Regions from separate parts of the uncultured Pseudoramibacter sp. genome, predicted to be linked through region 2. Evidence: riboswitches for the same ligand, from Rfam matches in the RefSeq annotation. Region 2 holds a riboswitch; each other region holds the start of a gene.
The links. Region 2 has a riboswitch for thiamine pyrophosphate ahead of thiD (bifunctional hydroxymethylpyrimidine kinase/phosphomethylpyrimidine kinase). Riboswitches for the same ligand answer to the same signal wherever they lie in the genome.
Positions count from the first base shown of each region.

Region 1: linked by a shared signal. The riboswitch ahead of thiS (sulfur carrier protein ThiS) and the one ahead of thiD (bifunctional hydroxymethylpyrimidine kinase/phosphomethylpyrimidine kinase) in region 2 are both predicted to bind thiamine pyrophosphate.
Region 3: linked by a shared signal. The riboswitch ahead of thiC (phosphomethylpyrimidine synthase ThiC) and the one ahead of thiD (bifunctional hydroxymethylpyrimidine kinase/phosphomethylpyrimidine kinase) in region 2 are both predicted to bind thiamine pyrophosphate.

Region 1 is NZ_CAIFFF010000007.1:57,873-63,749, reverse strand. Features, by position in the region: gene mgtE (magnesium transporter) at 1-575, opposite strand, end outside; gene QZX60_RS05640 (YoaK family protein) at 687-1,391, opposite strand; gene QZX60_RS05635 (thiamine phosphate synthase) at 1,528-2,142, opposite strand; gene QZX60_RS05630 (thiazole synthase) at 2,135-2,902, opposite strand; gene thiS (sulfur carrier protein ThiS) at 2,954-3,151, opposite strand; TPP riboswitch at 3,196-3,297, opposite strand; gene QZX60_RS05620 (hypothetical protein) at 3,363-4,049, opposite strand; gene QZX60_RS05615 (MATE family efflux transporter) at 4,308-5,711, shown strand; gene QZX60_RS05610 (hypothetical protein) at 5,799-5,877, shown strand, end outside.
Region 2 is NZ_CAIFFF010000001.1:8,618-14,494, reverse strand. Features, by position in the region: gene cytX (putative hydroxymethylpyrimidine transporter CytX) at 1-742, opposite strand, end outside; gene thiD (bifunctional hydroxymethylpyrimidine kinase/phosphomethylpyrimidine kinase) at 739-1,545, opposite strand; TPP riboswitch at 1,648-1,754, opposite strand; gene pgeF (peptidoglycan editing factor PgeF) at 1,860-2,738, shown strand; gene QZX60_RS00065 (DUF975 family protein) at 2,847-3,587, shown strand; gene QZX60_RS00060 (putative ABC transporter permease) at 3,657-4,562, opposite strand; gene QZX60_RS00055 (MalY/PatB family protein) at 4,571-5,785, opposite strand.
Region 3 is NZ_CAIFFF010000006.1:4,466-10,342, reverse strand. Features, by position in the region: gene QZX60_RS04855 (O-acetylhomoserine aminocarboxypropyltransferase/cysteine synthase family protein) at 2-1,267, shown strand; gene QZX60_RS04850 (cysteine hydrolase family protein) at 1,292-1,816, shown strand; gene thiC (phosphomethylpyrimidine synthase ThiC) at 1,892-3,205, opposite strand; TPP riboswitch at 3,298-3,400, opposite strand; gene QZX60_RS04840 (DUF6465 family protein) at 3,504-3,962, opposite strand; gene QZX60_RS04835 (citrate synthase) at 4,166-5,539, opposite strand.

The DNA.
Region 1 (5,877 bases), on a different contig from region 2:
TCTGCCGACAAAATATCCCGGAGATCGGCCCAGCCAACAAGCTGGCGGGATCGGTTTAATACAAAAATTGTACTGATGACCTCTGTCTTCGGGGCAATTTCCCGGATCTTAGCTAGCGCCTGATACATCGTCAAATCCTGATACAAAGCGATGTACTCGGTGGTCATCAGGCCGCCGGCCGTATCGTCGCGGTACCCCAGCAGCACGCGCAATTCGCGGCTGTCGCTGGCCTTCATCATGTTGAGCAGCTGTTTGCGCTGGCCGATGGGTAGATCGCCTAAAATATCGGCGATTTCGTCCTTCGGCATGTAAGAGAAAATTTTGATGATGTCGGCGTAATCCAGCTGATGCACCACGCGGGACTGCAGCTCGTCATCTGCATCCTCAAGGACATCGGCCAAAAATTCCTTATTGTTCGCGCTGAAAAACCATTTCAGGTCTTCGTCTGTAATCTCATCCTCATCCAGCACAGAGACGATGTCAGCCGAATGCATGACCTCATCGAGGATTTCCGTATTGAGCGGCTGTCGGGCTTTTATTTTTTTAAGTAATTCTTCGTACTGTTTGTCTTCCATGTTTCGCCTCCGCGGTTGTTCTATGCGTATTAACCGCCCCTATTATAACAAAAACACGGGTTAAATAATGCTTTTTTATTGTAAATTTCGATTTAATCCAGAGTTTACCTGTTATTCAAATTCCCGCGGTTCGCGGACAAGCAGAACGAAGACCACCACCAGCACGCAGACCGCAGCCGGCATCGCGTGGATGCCCCAGCGCCGCGTCAGACGATAAGAAATGAAGACACCAACAATAAACGAAAAGATAATCCCAAGGTAGCGCAGCCCGTTGATTAACTCTTCCCGGCTTTTGTCTCGAAAGGCGCAGTGCAGCCGGTCCATCGCCGAGCGGAGATTGCCGGTACACATCGTCGTCGCAAAGCCCAAGCCTTTGAGCTTTCTGAAGCTCTGCACCTGCATCGACGAAACGAAGGCGATCAGCACGTTGGCCAGCAGATTCATCCGCGGTGTCTGTGGAATAAAGGTCACGCACATCAGCACGCAGGCTTCGCAGAAAATGATGATCTGACGCCAATGAATGACGATTAAATGGTGCTGATTCGCGTTCTCCGCGACGTTCTTTACCACGAGAATGCCGAGAGCGTAAACGCAGATTGGCAGCAGGTAATGCAGCGCCATGCGAAAATCACCCTTGGATAAATTGAGACTCATCAGGACAATGTTGCCCGTTTCCGCAGTAGCGAAGACCTGTCCCCGGGTCACGTAGCTGTAAGCGTCTAAAAACCCACCGACTGACGCGAGCAGCGCCCCAAGCCGAAAGCTTTCGGAAATCATCTGCCGCTGCTTTTTCTTCAAAGACTGCTGATTAGCCAAAAGAATGCCTCCTTCGCATTAAAAAAGAGCCTGATTTTCAGGCTCTTCTATCATTGAAATTTTTCTATTGAAACTTTTCATATCATCCGTGACACATCTTATCAGACCTGCCTGTCAAATACAAGGTGTCCAAACATTATTTGGAAAACTGGCGCAGACTGGCGATATAACGCGCCGGATCTGCGCAGGTCATCGCCCCGCTCATCACACAGGCGCCGTCTGCGCCGGCGCGCCGAACTTCAGCGAGCTTACTGGCATCGATGCCGCCCAAAGCGTAAACCGGGATGGCGGTCCGTCTCGTGACGTCCTCTAAAAATTTGAGTCCCCGCCCCGGCAGCCCTTTTTTACAGTCGGTGTCGTAAATGTGGCTCGCCGTGATGTAGGTACAGCCCGCAGCTTCAGCGGCCCGTGCCTGCTCGACGCTGTGGGTCGACGCGCCGAGCTGTCTAAAGCTGTGTTTCTCCGTGTCCGTCATCGCGTCGAGCATGGGCATCGGCGCGTGAAAAGCCTCTACCTTCAGTGCAATCGCTGCTGCGACATAGGTGTGAAGGGCACAGACGACGCCGTGCCTTTCGCAGATGTCAATAACGCGTTTGGCCAGCTCGGTGTAGGCCTGAACAGGCAGATCCTTTTCTCTGAGGATGATCAGGTCCGGCCGGGCTGCTGCCAGCCGGTCGATGTGGGTCAAAAAATCAGCCGTCTCGTCAAAAAAATGCCGGTTGGTGATGCAGATGATTTTAAAATCAGTCATGCAGGGTTCCCGTCGTCGGGTCCGACGGTGCGCCGCCGCGCACTAACACACGGCCCAGTCCCGCGTGGTAAGCCTTGCGCCCCGCTTCAATCGCGGATTTAAAGGCCGAAGCCATCATCGGAATATCTCCAGCTGTGGCAAGGGCGGTGTTGGCCATAATTGCGTCCGCGCCCATTTCCATCGCTTCACAGGCCTGAGACGGTCTGCCGATGCCCGCGTCGACGATGATCGGCAGGTCGATTTCGTCGATGAGAATTTGGATGAACGCCTTGCTGGCCAGCCCCCGATTGGAGCCGATCGGCGCGCCCAGCGGCATGATCGCCGCAGCGCCGGCGTCGGCCAATGCCTTGGCCGCATTCAGATCCGGAAACATATACGGCATGACAATGAAGCCTTCCTTGGCCAGCACCTTTGTCGCTTCAATGGTCATCGCGTTGTCCGGCAGCAGGTATTTTGTGTCCGGAATGACTTCCAATTTAACGAAATCGCCGCAGCCCAGTTCACGGGCCATGTGCGCGATGCGGATGGCGTCTTCCGCGGTTCTTGAGCCGGAAGTGTTCGGCAGAAGCGTAACATCCTTTGGAATGTAGTCCATGATGTTTTGTTCGCCGGGCTTGGTTCGACGGATCGCACAGGTCACAATCTGCGCGCCGGCGTGTTTCACCGCCGCGTCAATGAGCTCAAAAGAATATTTCCCGGAACCCAGAATAAAACGCGAATCAAAGGCGTGACCGCCAATCACCAGTTGATCTTTTTCCATTGTTTTTCTCCCTTTCAGCAATTCCTGTTAATCCATTATGCAGCTGCCGCTCTAGCAGCCGCCGCCCACAAAGTTTACGATTTCGACGACGTCGTCGTCCGACATCTGCGTCGTGTCGTACGCATCCTTGCTTAAAATTTTGCCATTGTACTCAACCGCAACGCGCTGAGGATCGATCCCAACGTCCTTTAAATACGCGCCGATCGTTTTGCCCGCCGCATTTACAGCTTCTCCATTAATCTGTACCAAAACCTCATCTCCTTTTCATAAAAAAAGCAGCCCTTTGGGACTGCCAATTGACACACGTATTTCCCTCCGTTGGCATTATCCAAATCAGGTTCAAGGTCGAAACTCGCGTTTCCTCTCAGCCTTTTACAGCTCCCTTTGTTATTTGATTACATTTTATTATATCAAAGTTTTATACAGCAGACAAGCGTTGCCGCAGAAACAGTCTAAAATTTCAGACGTTCAGCAGCGCCAGCCCCATCGCGATCATCCAAATATACGCGAGGGTCTTGGGAATCATCAGCATCCCTACAGCTGGTTTGGTTTTCGCCCAGATCGTGACCGGCAGATAGCAGGCAAAGCTGATCACGATCGCCACGGCCATTTTCCACAAGCCGTAGCCACCGGTATTGCCGATCGACGCGTACAGAAACGCGACAAGACCACCTAGGACTAAAAAGGCCAAATTCCGCGCGAAGCTCCATTTTATGTCGCCGCCGGCAAACCATTTATTTTGAGGAAACACGCAAAGCGCCAAACGAATAAAGGAAAACATCGCGACGAGCAGCATAAAGACCGAAGAAATCGAGGTGGGGTCAAACAGTAAGGTCCAAATTCTCACCAAAATGATGTAAAACACGGTCATCGTCAGAGACGAGACGATCAGACCCAAATTTAGCCACCACTGCCCCCGTTCGCTGTCTCCTCTTAAATGATGCACCACCCGGGGCACCAAGTGGAAGGCGTCGCCGGCTCCCAAAATGAAAGTCAGCCAACCGTACCAGAAAAAAACTGGGTCCGCGCCGTGGGAAAAGAAGATCCCCGACGTAATAAAAGCAAACAACAAATAGGCGATATCGAAAATACTCTCGCCGACCAAGACGCCCTTCGGCATTTTTTTAATTTTATTTTTATCTTCCATTGTGTATCCATTCCATCAAATATTGATTCTATTTCATTATATCTGATTTTAAATTTTCAAACAACCACCTCAAATTTTGTTTCAGACTTTGCAAAAAATTCATTTGCACAAACGCATTCAATTAGATAAAATAACGTAAGAACATCATAATCAATCGCTGGTAGACGTAACTCCGTTGGCAGACAACTCCGTGTTGTCTGCTTTTTTATTTTGCTCTTTTTTATTACAAAATGAAATCAAAGAAAGAAGGTAACCGCTATGAAAGAGAATAAAATGGGCACTGAACGCATCGACAGGCTAATGCTGTCGATGGGACTTCCGATTATTTTGTCGATGGTACTGCAAGCGATGTACAACATCGTCGACAGCATGTTTGTCGCGAGAATGCCTGACAGCGGCGGTGTGGTCCACGCTGGAGAGCTCGCCGTCAACGCCTTGACCCTCGCCTTCCCTGTTCAAATGCTGATCGTCGCCTTTGGCATCGGTACCGGTGTCGGCGTCGGCGCCATGCTTTCGCGCCAGCTGGGGCAGAAGAACGAAAAGGGAGTCTCGCGGACGGCGGGCAACGGCATCTTCCTCGGCATCGTCATTACGGCCGTTTTTATGGTTTTCGGCTTCTTCGGTTCCCACGCCTACCTGAGAACCCAGACCTCCGACCCTGTCGTGTTGAACATGGGCACCCGCTACCTAAAAATCTGCACCCTGTTCTGCTTCGGCAACGTCCTCTACGGCATTTTTGAAAAGCTGCTGCAGTCGACGGGCAAAACCGTCCTGTCCACAACGGCGCAGATCACCGGCGCGTTGACCAACATTGTGCTTGACCCGATTATGATTTACGGTCTGCTCGGCTGCCCGGCCATGGGCATCGCCGGCGCAGCGTACGCGACGATCATCGGCCAAATTATCTCTCTTGCGCTGGCCTTCGTCTTCCAGCTGACGAAGAACCGGGAAATTAAAATGGGGATTAAATTCTTGAAGCCCCGTGTCAAAACCATCCGCGGCATTTATCAGATCGGCTTTTCCGCCATCGTCATGCAGGCGCTGATGAGCTTTATGACCTACGGGATCAACATCATCTTTGGCACGATTTCTCAGCAGATCGTCACGGCCTACGGCATCTTCTACAAAATCCAGCAATTTGTTTTCTTCGCTGGATTTGGCCTGCGGGACGCAATCACGCCGCTGACCGCCTACAATTACGGGGCGCGTTTGAAAAAGCGCATTGTGCAGTGCATCCGCTGGGGATTAATTGACACCGTCGTCGTCATGCTCATCGGGACGGCCATTCTGCAGATTTTCGCCCATCCCCTCGCACAGATCTTCGGCTTGACCCAGGTAACTGAATCTCTCTGTGTCAGCGCCATGCACATCATCAGCATCGGCTTTGTTTTCGCCGGCGTCAGCATCGCGCTGCAGGGCGTCTTCCAAGGGTTGGAAGCTGGCAATTCCTCCCTGATTGTCTCATTATTAAGGCTGCTCGTCATCCCGCTGCCGCTGGCGTGGATTTTCAGCCGCCTGTCTCTGCCGACGACCGCTGTCTTTTGGGCGTTCCCGATTGCCGAAGCCACCGCTGCCGTCGTAGCGCTGCTTTTACTCAAGCGGACCGTATCGCACCGCGTCGCGCCCATCGGCCAAAGTGAGCCGAAAGCCGCACTCAATTAACTGTTTGCTGTTGATTTTTATTAAATTGAAAGGACTGTATTTTTAATGCAAAGAACAAAAAAACAAGGGATCGTTTTCGGATTATTGATGTCGTATATCATGGCCTACGGCATGGAGGTGTACAACGTCGCCATTAAACAAGGTTTTAATCTTAATGTCGGCGGCT
Region 2 (5,877 bases):
GGCCCGCCTTGACCATGATCACCGCGATGTTGCCGCCGCCGGTGAGCAGCGCCGCGCCCATGCCGATGATGTACATCCAGGTGGAGACGCCGCCGTAGACGAGGGTCGACGCCATCGTCGCCGCGAAGGGCTTTTCCGCCTCACGGGTGTAGTCCGAGATCAGCGGCAGCCAGGACAGCGGCATCGCCACCGCCAGTTCAATTGCCGCCCCAAAGCTCAGGCCCGAGGTCGGCGCCACCGACCACACCGAGCCCTTCGCGAAAATGACCCGGCACATGACGATCGTCAGGATGAACAGCGCCGCCATCGCGATTTGGTTGACCGGCCCCAGATTTGTAATGCCGATGGCGATCCACAGCAGAATCAGTGCGCCGATGACCAGGCACCAGACCCAGGCGTGTCCCGGGAAGATGCCGTCGATGGCCGCGGCCCCGTCGTAAATCATGATCGCCGTCCAGCCCACGAGCTGGAGGACGTTGAGAGCCGCAAAAATCAATCCGCCCTTGCCGCCGAAGGAGAGCTTGACGCTTTCCATCGCGCTCTTCCGGGTCCGCCCGCCGATGAGCCCCGAGAAGAAGAACATCGCACAGCCGATAACGTGGCCGATCAGAATCGCGGCCAGGCCCTTCGCGAAGCCCAGCGGTGCGAAATACGTCCCGGTCAGGATTTCCGCGATGGACACCCCGGCACCGAACCAGATCAAGCCGTTCTGAAAACTCGTCGTGCGTTTTTCGCCGCTCATTCACGCACCGCCTTGTACGCGTCCTTGATGTCAAAGGCGTGATTCATCGGGCCAGATCCCTTGCCGAGATCGAGGCCGTCCGCCAGCGCGCCGGAGAGGAAGGCCTTCGCCTGAGCCACCGCGTCGTTCAGCGCGTAGCCCTTAGCCAGGTTGGCCGCGATCGCCGACGACAGGGTGCAGCCGGTGCCGTGGGTGTTCGGATTGTCGATGCGCTTACCGGTGAACCACTGTCCGCCGTCCGGCTGCCAGAGGTAGTCGTTGGCGTCGTTGACCTGGTGACCGCCCTTGACGAGGACCGCACAGCCGAGGTTTTCGCCGATGGCCTGTCCGGCCTTTTCCATGTCGGCTTCAGTTACGATGTCGAGCCCCGAGAGAATTTCCGCTTCGGGGATGTTCGGCGTGATGATTTCCGCCAGCGGCATCAGCGCGCGCTTCAGCGTGTCCGCCGCGTCATCGCGCAGAAGCTTCGCGCCGGAGGTGGCGACCATCACCGGGTCGAGGACGATGTGCGCCGCCTGGTAGTGGGCGAGGCGTTCGGCGATGACCTCGATCAGCGCGGCCGAGCTGACCATCCCGATTTTCACCGCATCAGGGAAAATATCGGTAAAGACCGCGTCCAGTTCTTCCCCTAAAAACTTCGGGGTAACTTCCATAATGTCCGTGACGCCGGTGGTGTTCTGAGCCGTCAGAGCCGTAACCGCGCTCATAGCGAAAACGCCGTTTACGGTCATGGTTTTCAAATCGGCCTGAATGCCGGCGCCTCCGCTGGTATCGCTGCCAGCGATCGTCAATGCTGTTCTCATTGGTTGCTCCTTTTCACTTCGCATTTCCGTTTTCTAAGGCGATTCAAGGTGGTGCCCCCGATGAACCGCGCACAAAAAAAGCAGGCGGACCCGCCTGCAAAGCTCATCGTTCCCGGTGCTCCCTGCGTTGGCATGATCCAAATCAGGTTTAAGGGTCTAGGCCATTTGGTCTACTCTCAGCCTGCGTACAGACTCCCCTGCCTTTTTTACAACGCCCCTAGTATAGCGCACCACCTTGCATTTTGCAAGGGCCGTGGTACAATGAACGCAAACTCAAAAAGTACAATATCATTTAATAAAAGGAGCGCCATGATATGCAACTCATTCGAAAAGATCCGAACCGTCCGGTTCTCCTAGACCGAACTGAAACGATCGGCGGCCTGCCGCTGCGCACGCTGTCCTTCCCAATGCTCGAACAGACCGGCTGCGTCGATCACGTCTTCACGACGCGGGAGGGCGGCGTCAGCTCCGGCGACTGCGCGGCCATGAATTTCAACTACGACCGGGAGGACGATCCAATGGTCGTCGACGCCAATTACCAGCGCATCGCCGACGCCTTCGGCGGCGGCCGCAGCCTGCGCCACTTCGTCTGCGCCCATCAGGGCCACACCGGCAACGTCCGAGTTGTCGACAAACGAGACGGCGGCGAGGGGACGCTGTTCCGCCGCTGGGGCAGGGACGTCGACGGCATGGTCACCAATACGCCGGGACTGATCCTCGGTGTCTTCACTGCCGACTGTACACCAGTCTACCTGGTCGACCCGGTGCATCGGGCGGTCGGCCTCGTGCATTCCGGCTGGCGGGGCACGGCTGCCGGCATCGCGGCGGGCGCCATCAATCTGATGCGCACCCATTTCGGCACTGATCCGGCGGATCTCATCTGTGCCGTCGGGCCGTCCATCTGCCGAGACTGCTACGAAATCTCCGAAGACGTGGCCAAAGTGTTCCAAGACCGTTTCGGCGCCCAGGCCGATCAAATTCTCTGCAATCCCCACACCCGTGACGGCGCCCTGCACTGTCAGCTCGATCTCTGGCAGGCCAACCGCCTCGTCCTCGAAAACGCCGGCGTCAAGCCCGAGCACATTCAGGTCACCGACGTCTGCACCCGGTGCAACGCGAAGCTGTTGTTCTCCCACCGCGCCGCCGGAGAGCACCGGGGCAACTGCGCCGCTTTCTTAAGTCTTAAGCCTTAAAATATCTATACAAATTCCTTGATTTCGTAAAATATTTATTGTATTATTGCCTTAGCAAAGTGAATTGCCAAGGCAATTTTTATTTTTAAAGAAGAGAGTGTAAAAACTATGATTAATCGCAAATTATTAAAACAAGACGCCAAAAACGTCTTTCATGCCCACTACTGGGCCCTCGTCGGCGGCTATTTGATTTTCACCCTCATTTCCGGCTTCCTGGGCAGCGGCGTCTCCTACATTTTCTCCGGTGGGGGCACTTTCTCCCATCTCGATGAAATCTTCCAATTCAATTCCTTCATCGCGAGGCCGGCCATCGTGACCACCCTGCTCGGCATTTTCGTCGGTCTACCCCTGGAAATCGGACAATATCATTACGCCTTGGAAAATCGGAAAGGCCACGTGGATTTCGGTCAGGCCCTTTCCTACGGCTTTACTCACAATTACGGCAATGTCATCCTCGTGCTCTTCCTGCGCAACTTATTCATCTTCCTCTGGTCTCTGTTGCTCGTCGTTCCCGGCATTGTCAAGGCTTATCAGTACCGGCTGGTCGGCTACCTGGTTGCAGAAGATCCCAATTTGACGTACGAAGCCGCCCTCGAACGCTCAAAGACGATGATGGACGGCCACAAAATGGACGCCTTTGTGCTCGATCTGTCCTTTATCGGATGGTTCCTGCTGTCCGGCCTCACCTGCGGCCTCGTCGGCATTTTCTGGGTGATGCCCTACTACCAGCAGACCGACGCCGAATTTTACGCCGCAATTATCGCGCAGCAGCCTGACGACACCCAATCGTCCGACGCCACTACCGAACCCCTCGATGACCCCGCTTCGACAGACGGCACTGTGCAGTAAAGGGTAAAATCCCGTTGCAGACATAAATATAACCCGTTTGGATTTGTATCAATCCAAGCGGGTTGTTTTTTATTTCTTTTCACCGTTCATTTCATCCCGCAGCCAATCGAGTACTTCTCCGAAATCCCGATGCCGCATCGACGGAAAGGCCCGCATCAGCCGGCGTCCGCCGAAAACCTTCGGCGCCATAATGCGTGCCCGCAGGCGCTGAGCCTTGGCTCTTAAGGCCTGGCTGCGCTGGCGCACCGCGGCTTGTGCCGCTGCCTTCTTGGCTTCAGCCCGTTCGCTCATTTCAGCCCGGGCCAGAGCCGCCTGCACCTGCCCCTCCTGAACGCGCTGGGTCGCTTCCATCGCGCCGCCGCCGATGTCCTCGGTCAGCTTGTCGCTGACGGTGCGCAGCGAGGTCCGGATTTCGTCCAGCTCGGCCAGCCGTCGGTTGAAGCCGTTGATGATCATGACCGTCACGATCAAATCGGCCAGGTACACGCTGTACAGCACCGCCAGCACAATCCAGCCGTAATCCGGCGGAATCAGGTCGGTGGCCGTGTGGCGCACCATCGGCTGGACGTACTGCACGACGAGCATGATCGCCAGCCCCCAAATGATCGAGTACTCCGGACAGATGTAGCCGCCGACGTTCAGCGGCTTGTCGCTGTAGTCCCACCACCGGGTGTGAAACAGCCGATCCAGCGCCCAGCCGGCGACCAGCTCGATCAGCGTCGCGAAGATCATGCCGACGAGGAAAATCGTCCACGCCGGCAGACGTTCCGGCGCCGTCCGGCCGATTCCCCAGGCGACGGCAAAGACGGCCAGCACGCCGAAGCCGTACACCGGGCAGACCGGGCCGTTCAAAAAGCCCCGGTTGACGATCTTCCCCTGATGCACTGCGTGAAACACCACCTCGACGACCCAGCCGAGGAAGGAGTAAATGAGAAAGTACCAGGCGATCTGGTAATAGGTCATCCCTACAATCATGGCGATCCTCAGGCGTTGAACACGTAGCGGTCCATCCGATGAAAGGCTTCCGCGATTCGGTGGGTCGGTGAGGCCAGATTGAGGCGGATCGACGTCGGCGCCTCGAACAGATGGCCGTCTTGCCAGCCGACACCGACGTCCCAGCCCTTTTGAAGCAGTGCTTTCTGGGTGATGCCGTGGTTTTTGAGCCAGTCCGTGCAGTCCAGCAGCAGCATGTACGTCCCTTCAGAGCGGAAGGCCGTGACGCCGTCGAAATGGGCGTCTACGTAGTTGCAGGCAAAGTTCACGTTGTTGGACAGCACCGGCAGCAGCTGGCTGAGCCAGTCCGCACCCTCGTCACTGTAGGCGCCGATCAGTGCGTGCTCGGACAAGACGTTCATCGCGTTGTAAACCGTTTTTTGGCCGATCGCCCGAACCCGCTGCCGCACCGTCTTGTTGTAAATGACGCTGTAAGAGCCGATCAGGCCGGCCAAGTTGAAGGTCTTGCTCGGCGCATAAAAGGCCGCCGTGTGAGTCTTCGCCCAGGCATTCACCGACTGAACCGGTGTGTAGCGGTGGCCATTGATCAATAAATCCGACCAGATTTCGTCGGCGATCACGAAAACGTCGTTGGCCTCACACACCGCCAGCGCCGCCTCGAGCTCTTCCCGGCTCCAGACCCGGCCGCAGGGGTTGAAGGGGTTGCAGAAAATCGCAACGTGAATGTCGTACTTCTTGATTTTCGCGTCCATATCCTCGGGGTCCATCCGCCAAACGCCGGCTTCGTCCCGCTTCAGCGGACTGTGAACGATGTGGAAGCCGTTGCTCCGGACGCAGTTGGTGAAGCCCATGTAGGTCGGGCTGTGGAGCAGCACCGCGTCCCCCGGCGCTGCGAACACCTTCAGCGTCGAGACGATGCCGCCGAGGACGCCGTTTTCGTAGGTGATGACGTCCTTGGTCAAATCGTCGACGCCCTTGCGCTTGTGCCAATCGATAATGGCCTGATAGTAGGCGTCGCTGGGCGCGAAATAGCCGAAGGCCGGGTGCTTCGCCCGCGCGATGATCGCGTCTTGAATGGAGCGGGCTGTCGGGAAGTTCATGTCCGCCACCCACATCGGGATTACGTCGAAGCCCGGCTTCGGCGCGCTCGGGCTAAAGCCCTTCAGGGCCTTTGACCCCACCGCGTCCACCGCCATCGCGTCCTTTCCCCGCCGGTCCAGCACGGTTTCAAAATCGTATTGCATAGTCGTCTCCCTTCTGATCTTTTTGATTATTTGATTGTTGTTGTTCAGCTTTGTCTTTTTATCATATCACGGTTTCGCGGTCCGCGCCTTTA
Region 3 (5,877 bases), on a different contig from region 2:
CATGGATATGGAAACGAAATGTCTGCACTCGGGCTACACGCCGAAAAACGGAGACCCTCGGGTGGTGCCGATTGTGCAGAGTACGACCTACGTTTACGATTCGACAGATGAAATCGCCGGCGTTTTCGACGACCCGACGAAGAGCATCATTTACTCGCGCTTCGCGAATCCGACGGTCATGGCCGTGGAAGCCAAGGTCGCCGATATGGAAGGCGGCGTCGGCGCGATGGCGACGTCCAGCGGCCAGGCAGCCAACCTGCTCGCCATTTTAAACCTCTGCGCGGCGGGGGACAGCTTCATCGCGACGCCGTCGGTTTACGGCGGGACCCTGAACCTGTTCAACATCACGCTGAGACGCCTCGGCATCGAATGCATTTTTGTCGACGAAGAAGCCTCAGAGGAAGAAATTCAGGCGGCCTTCAAGCCGAACACCAAGGCTGTATTCGGCGAAACCCTGGCCAACCCGGCGCTGACGGTGTTCGACATCGAAAAATTTGCGAAGATCGCCCACGCCAACGGTGTGCCGCTGATCGTCGACAACACCTTTGCGACGCCGGTGCTCTGCCGGCCCTTCGAATGGGGCGCCGACATCGTGACCCACTCGACGAGCAAGTACATGGACGGCCACGCGCTGCAGTGCGGCGGGATGATCGTCGACAGCGGCAAGTTCGACTACACCAACGGCAAGTTCCCGGAATTCACCGAACCGGACGAAAGCTACCACGGCATCGTCTACACTGACAAGTACGCCGACGCGCCGTACATCACCAAAGCGCGGATGCAGCTGATGCGCGATTTCGGCTGCTACCCGGCGGCCCACTCGGCATTCCTGCTCAACCTCGGGCTCGAAACCCTGCCGGTTCGGATGCGCCAGTACTGCGACAACGCGATGCAGGTGGCGACCTTCCTCGACGCGGCCGACGGAATCGCCTCGGTGACTTATCCAGGCCTGCCGGGAGACCGCTACCATCAGCTGGCTGAAAAATACCTGCCGGACGGCGCCAGCGGCGTCATTTCCTTTGTCGTCGAGGGCGGACGGCCCCAGGCCGTTAAATTCATGGACAGCCTGAAGCTGGCGTCCAACGAAGTCCACGTCGCGGATATCCGCACCTGCGTGCTGCACCCGGCGTCGGCGACCCACCGCCAGCTCACCGACGAACAGCTCGTCGCGGCGGGCATCGACGGCGGTATGATCCGCCTGTCGGTCGGGCTCGAAAGCGTCCACGACATCATCGAAGACCTTAAACGGGGGCTGGCCGCGCTGTAAAATTGTTTTAAATAAGGAGGAGCCATGGAACGGATATTGATCGTCATCGACATGCAGAAAGATTTTATCGACGGGGCATTGGGAACCAAGGAAGCGGAAGCCATCGTGCAGCCGGTGATCGACAAGATCGCGGCAGTGCCGAAGGCCAACGTCTACGCGACTCAGGACACCCACCCGGACAATTATCTGGACACTCAGGAAGGCGCCAATCTGCCAGTGCCCCACTGCATCAAGGGGACGCCGGGATGGGCTCTCGAGCCGCACATCGCGGCCATGATTCCACCGGATCACATTATCGAAAAGCCGACCTTTGGCTCGGTGGCGCTGGCGGAGCGCATGGCCAAAATCGCGGCGGAGCGGGACATCGAAATCGAGCTCGTCGGGTTGTGTACTGACATCTGCGTTGTCTCCAACGCGCTGATGCTCAAGGCGTTCATGCCGGAGGTGTCGGTGACGGTCGACGCGCGGTGCTGCGCCGGCGTCACACCAGAAAGCCACGCGGCGGCGCTTCAGACCATGGCGGCCTGCCAGGTGAAAATTCTTTCGTGAAAAAGAGAAAAATTTTAATTAAAAAACTGCGATCTGGTAAGACCGCAGTTTTTTTGATGCTGTTTTTTGCTTTGATCATAGAATGTCGATGATTTCGCCGGCCAGGGCCTTGTTCATACTGCGCACCGCGCAGAACTTGCCGCACATGGAGCAGGTGTCGCTGTGATCGTCCCCCGGGGCGCGGCTGTCTCGGATCGCCTTGGCCCGTTCGGGATCGAGGCATTGCGCGAATTGGGCGTTCCAATCGAGTTTGCGTCTGGCATCGGCCATCCGGTCGTCCTGGTCCCGGGCGCCTGGCAGGCCTTTGGCGATATCGGCAGCGTGGGCCGCGATTTTGCTCGCGATGATCCCTTCGTGGACGTCGTCACGGTTTGGCAGCGCCAGGTGTTCCGCCGGGGTGACGTAGCACAAGAAGGCCGCCCCGTTGTAGGCGGCGATAGCGCCGCCAATGGCCGCCGTGATGTGGTCGTAGCCCGGCGCAATATCCGTGACCAGCGGTCCGAGGACGTAGAAAGGCGCGCCGTGGCAGACCTGCTGCTGCACCTTCATGTTCGCGGCGATCTGGTCAAGGGGCACGTGCCCCGGCCCTTCGACCATGACCTGCACGTCCTTTTTCCATGCCCGTTCCGTCAGTTCGCCGAGGCGCATGAGTTCGCCGAGCTGGATACGGTCGGTCGCGTCCGCTAAACATCCAGGCCGGCAGGCGTCGCCGAGGGAGATCGTCACGTCGTATTTCCGGCAGATGTCGAGGATTTCGTCGTAATATTCGTAGAATGGATTTTCTTCGCCGGTCATTGACATCCACGCGAAGATCAGACTGCCGCCGCGGCTCACAATGTTCATCTTGCGTTCGCCGGCCTTGACCTGGCGCACCGTTTCCTTAGTCAGGCCGCAGTGCAGGGTCACGAAATCGACCCCGTCTTCAGCGTGAAGCCGCACGACGTCGATGAAGTCCCGCGCCGAAAGGGTGCCCAAATCTCTTTGATAGTGGATCACCGCGTCGTAGACCGGAACGGTGCCAATCATCGCCGGGCATTCCGATGTCAGTTTCCGTCTAAAGGGCTGGGTGTCGCCATGACTCGACAGATCCATGATCGCTTCGGCGCCGAGATTGACCGCATCCATCACCTTGTCTAATTCCACGTTGAGATCCCGGCAATCACGACTGACCCCGAGATTGACGTTGATTTTCGTCTTCAGCTGTTTCCCGATGCCGTTGGGGTCGAGGCTGGTGTGGTTCACGTTCGCCGGAATGACCACCTGTCCCTTTGCGATCAGATCCATCAATTGATCGATGTCCATGTTTTCCTTTGCGGTAATCGCCTTCATCTGCGGCGTCACGATGCCCTTGCGGGCTGCATCCATTTGGGTTGCGTAATTCAGTGCCATACTTTTCTCCTTGCTCGTTATAAAATTCTGCGCACGGAGAACAAAAAAAGCAGTGCCGGGAGGGCACTGCGGTAAAAAGCACGACGTCAATCAAATCTCGCTTCCGTCTCCCTCCGTTGGCATTATCCAAATCAGGTAAATCGGGTCGTGCGGCATGTCCGCACCTCTCAGCTCATCGCTCCCCGGTACGCGGTAACTCCATTATAGCACGATTTTTTCCGAGGTGAAGGGAAAATCAGGCATTTTCTGAAATTTTGCAAAAAAAACAGCGGCCTGAGCCGCTGCGCGTCGGTGACGCTTAGAGTGCGAAGCTGCCGTTTACTTCGCCGTTGATGACGTAGTAAGCCATCGCTTCTTCGGTGTTGACGTAGACCTTGACGTCCTTGAGATCGCGGACCAGGTTGCCCATCTGTTTGGTCCAAATTTCCTTGACTTCGTCAACAAGTCCGGATGAGGTGACTTCGAAATCGCTGCGCTGGATAATGACTTCGCTCTTGTATCCGCGGCTGGAGCTGCGGCGTGCAGCGGTCTTTTTCGCACCGGTTTTTGCAGCAGATGCAGTGGTCTTCGCGGCCTTCGCAGCTGTTTTCGCCACAGTCTTTGCGGCGGTTTTGGCTGCTTCTGCCTTGGCCTTCTTCGGTTCAGCCTTTGCGACGGTTTCGACTTCTGTTTTCACTTCAACCTTCGGCGTGCTTTTAACTTCTGCCTTCTGGGCTTCAGCGGATGCCATGGATTTTTTGGATAATTTTCTTGCCATCATTAAACCTCCTGTTGAGTTGCACCGGCTTATCTGTCAAATGCTTCAAGAAGTGGTCGACCAAATGTAACTCGAAAATTAAAACAATTGATTACATTGCACAATCTATCATAAATGAAAAATGTTGTAAATAAAAAAGCCGGATTTTCTCCGGCTTTTCGCGTTGTAAATGCTTTCAAAATTACATGACTTAAGCAAGTAAATTATTTTCCGCCCTCTTTCCGATCTTCGATCGGCACGAAGGGTCTGCGTTCCGGAATCAAGCTTTCGTACGCCGGACGCATGATGACTTTGCCGTTGATGATTTCTTCGATGCGGTGCGCGCTCCAGCCGACGATGCGGCCGACGGTGATCATCGGCGTGTACAGTTCCGGAGGGATGTTGAGCATCCGGTACACGAACCCGCTGAAGAAGTCGATGTTGGCACACACCGGCTTGTGGTAAAGGCCGCGTTCGTTGATCATTTTCGGGGCGAGGTCCGCCACCGCCGCGTACAAATCGAACACGTCGCTCTGGCCTTTCGCTGTGGCGAGCTTTTCGCCGTACTTGCGCAGAATTTCAGAGCGCGGGTCGGAGATCGAGTAGACCGGGTTGCCGATGCCGTAAATCTTGCCGCTCTTGTCGAAGGCCTTGCGGTCGAGCAGTGCCGAGAGGTAGCGCTTGATGCCAGCCATGTCGCCGGGGCCAGCGATATTTTCGGCTAGATCTTCCATCATTTCGGGTACGAGCAGAATCTGTCCCCCGTGCTTTGGCCCCTTGAGGGAACCGATCGCCGCCGCCATCGTCGAGTAGGTATCGGTGCCGGTGGAGGAGACCACGCGGTCGACAAAGGTGGAGTTGTTGCCGCCGCCGTGTTCCATGTGAAGGATCAATTCCACTTCGAGCACCCACGCTTCGAGGTCGGTGTATTTCCGATCCGGACGCAGAAGGCTCAACAGGATTTCCGACGTGGACATATTCGGGCGCGCGCGGTGCAGGTACAGGGAATTGCCTTCAATGTAGTGATTGTAGGATTGGTAGACGTACATCACGAGCAGCGGGAACTGGGCGATGAGCTTCACGCACTGAGCGAGCACGTATTCGGGCGAGGTGTCTTCGCTGTTGTCGTCGTAGGCGCCGAGAGAGAGCACGCAGCGGGTCAGCATGCGCATCAAATCGTTGGATGGCGAGTGCATGATGATGTCCCGAGTGAAATGTGTCGGCAGCGGGCGCTGGCTGTCCAGCACGTCGCGGAAGTCGTCGAGCTCAGCCTGCGTCGGCAAGTCGCCGAAGAGCAGCAGGAACGCGGCGGATTCGTAGCCGAAACGGCATTGGGTGAAGCCTTCGATGATGTCGTTGATGTCGATGCCGCGGTACCAGAGCTTGCCCTCACAGGGGACACGCTTGCCGTCGACGATTTCAAAGCCGTCGGCCAAGGAGATATTGGTCAGTCCAACCACCAGACCGTTGCCCTCTTCATCTCGAAGCCCTTGGTTGACATTGTGAGCCTGGTAGGTTGTCATCGGGATGCGGTCCCGATCAATCGTTCTCGACGCGTATTTATGAATAAAAGCCTGGGTAAATGGATCGTTCGCCATGTGTGCCTCCTTCATGCTCGTAAGTGGATTTTGGATACAATCCGTTTATTTTTATTAAATTTTAGCAAAGGAAAGCTCAAAAGTCAATTGTATACAATTTGATTCAAGGCCTGAAAGCTTAAGGGATTGGCCGAATCCATACGGTGTACGAAATAAAATGCATAAAATACAGAATTTGCATATAAATTCAAAGCGAGGAGATCAAAATAAAGGAAAAATAATGCTAAGGTTAAGGACTTTTTAATATTTTGAATTGCACCAGGTATACAAAGATGATAAAATAAAAAGTAATTTAAATATGCTTTAGCGTTTTATTAAAAGAAGACACTGAAGCGCAA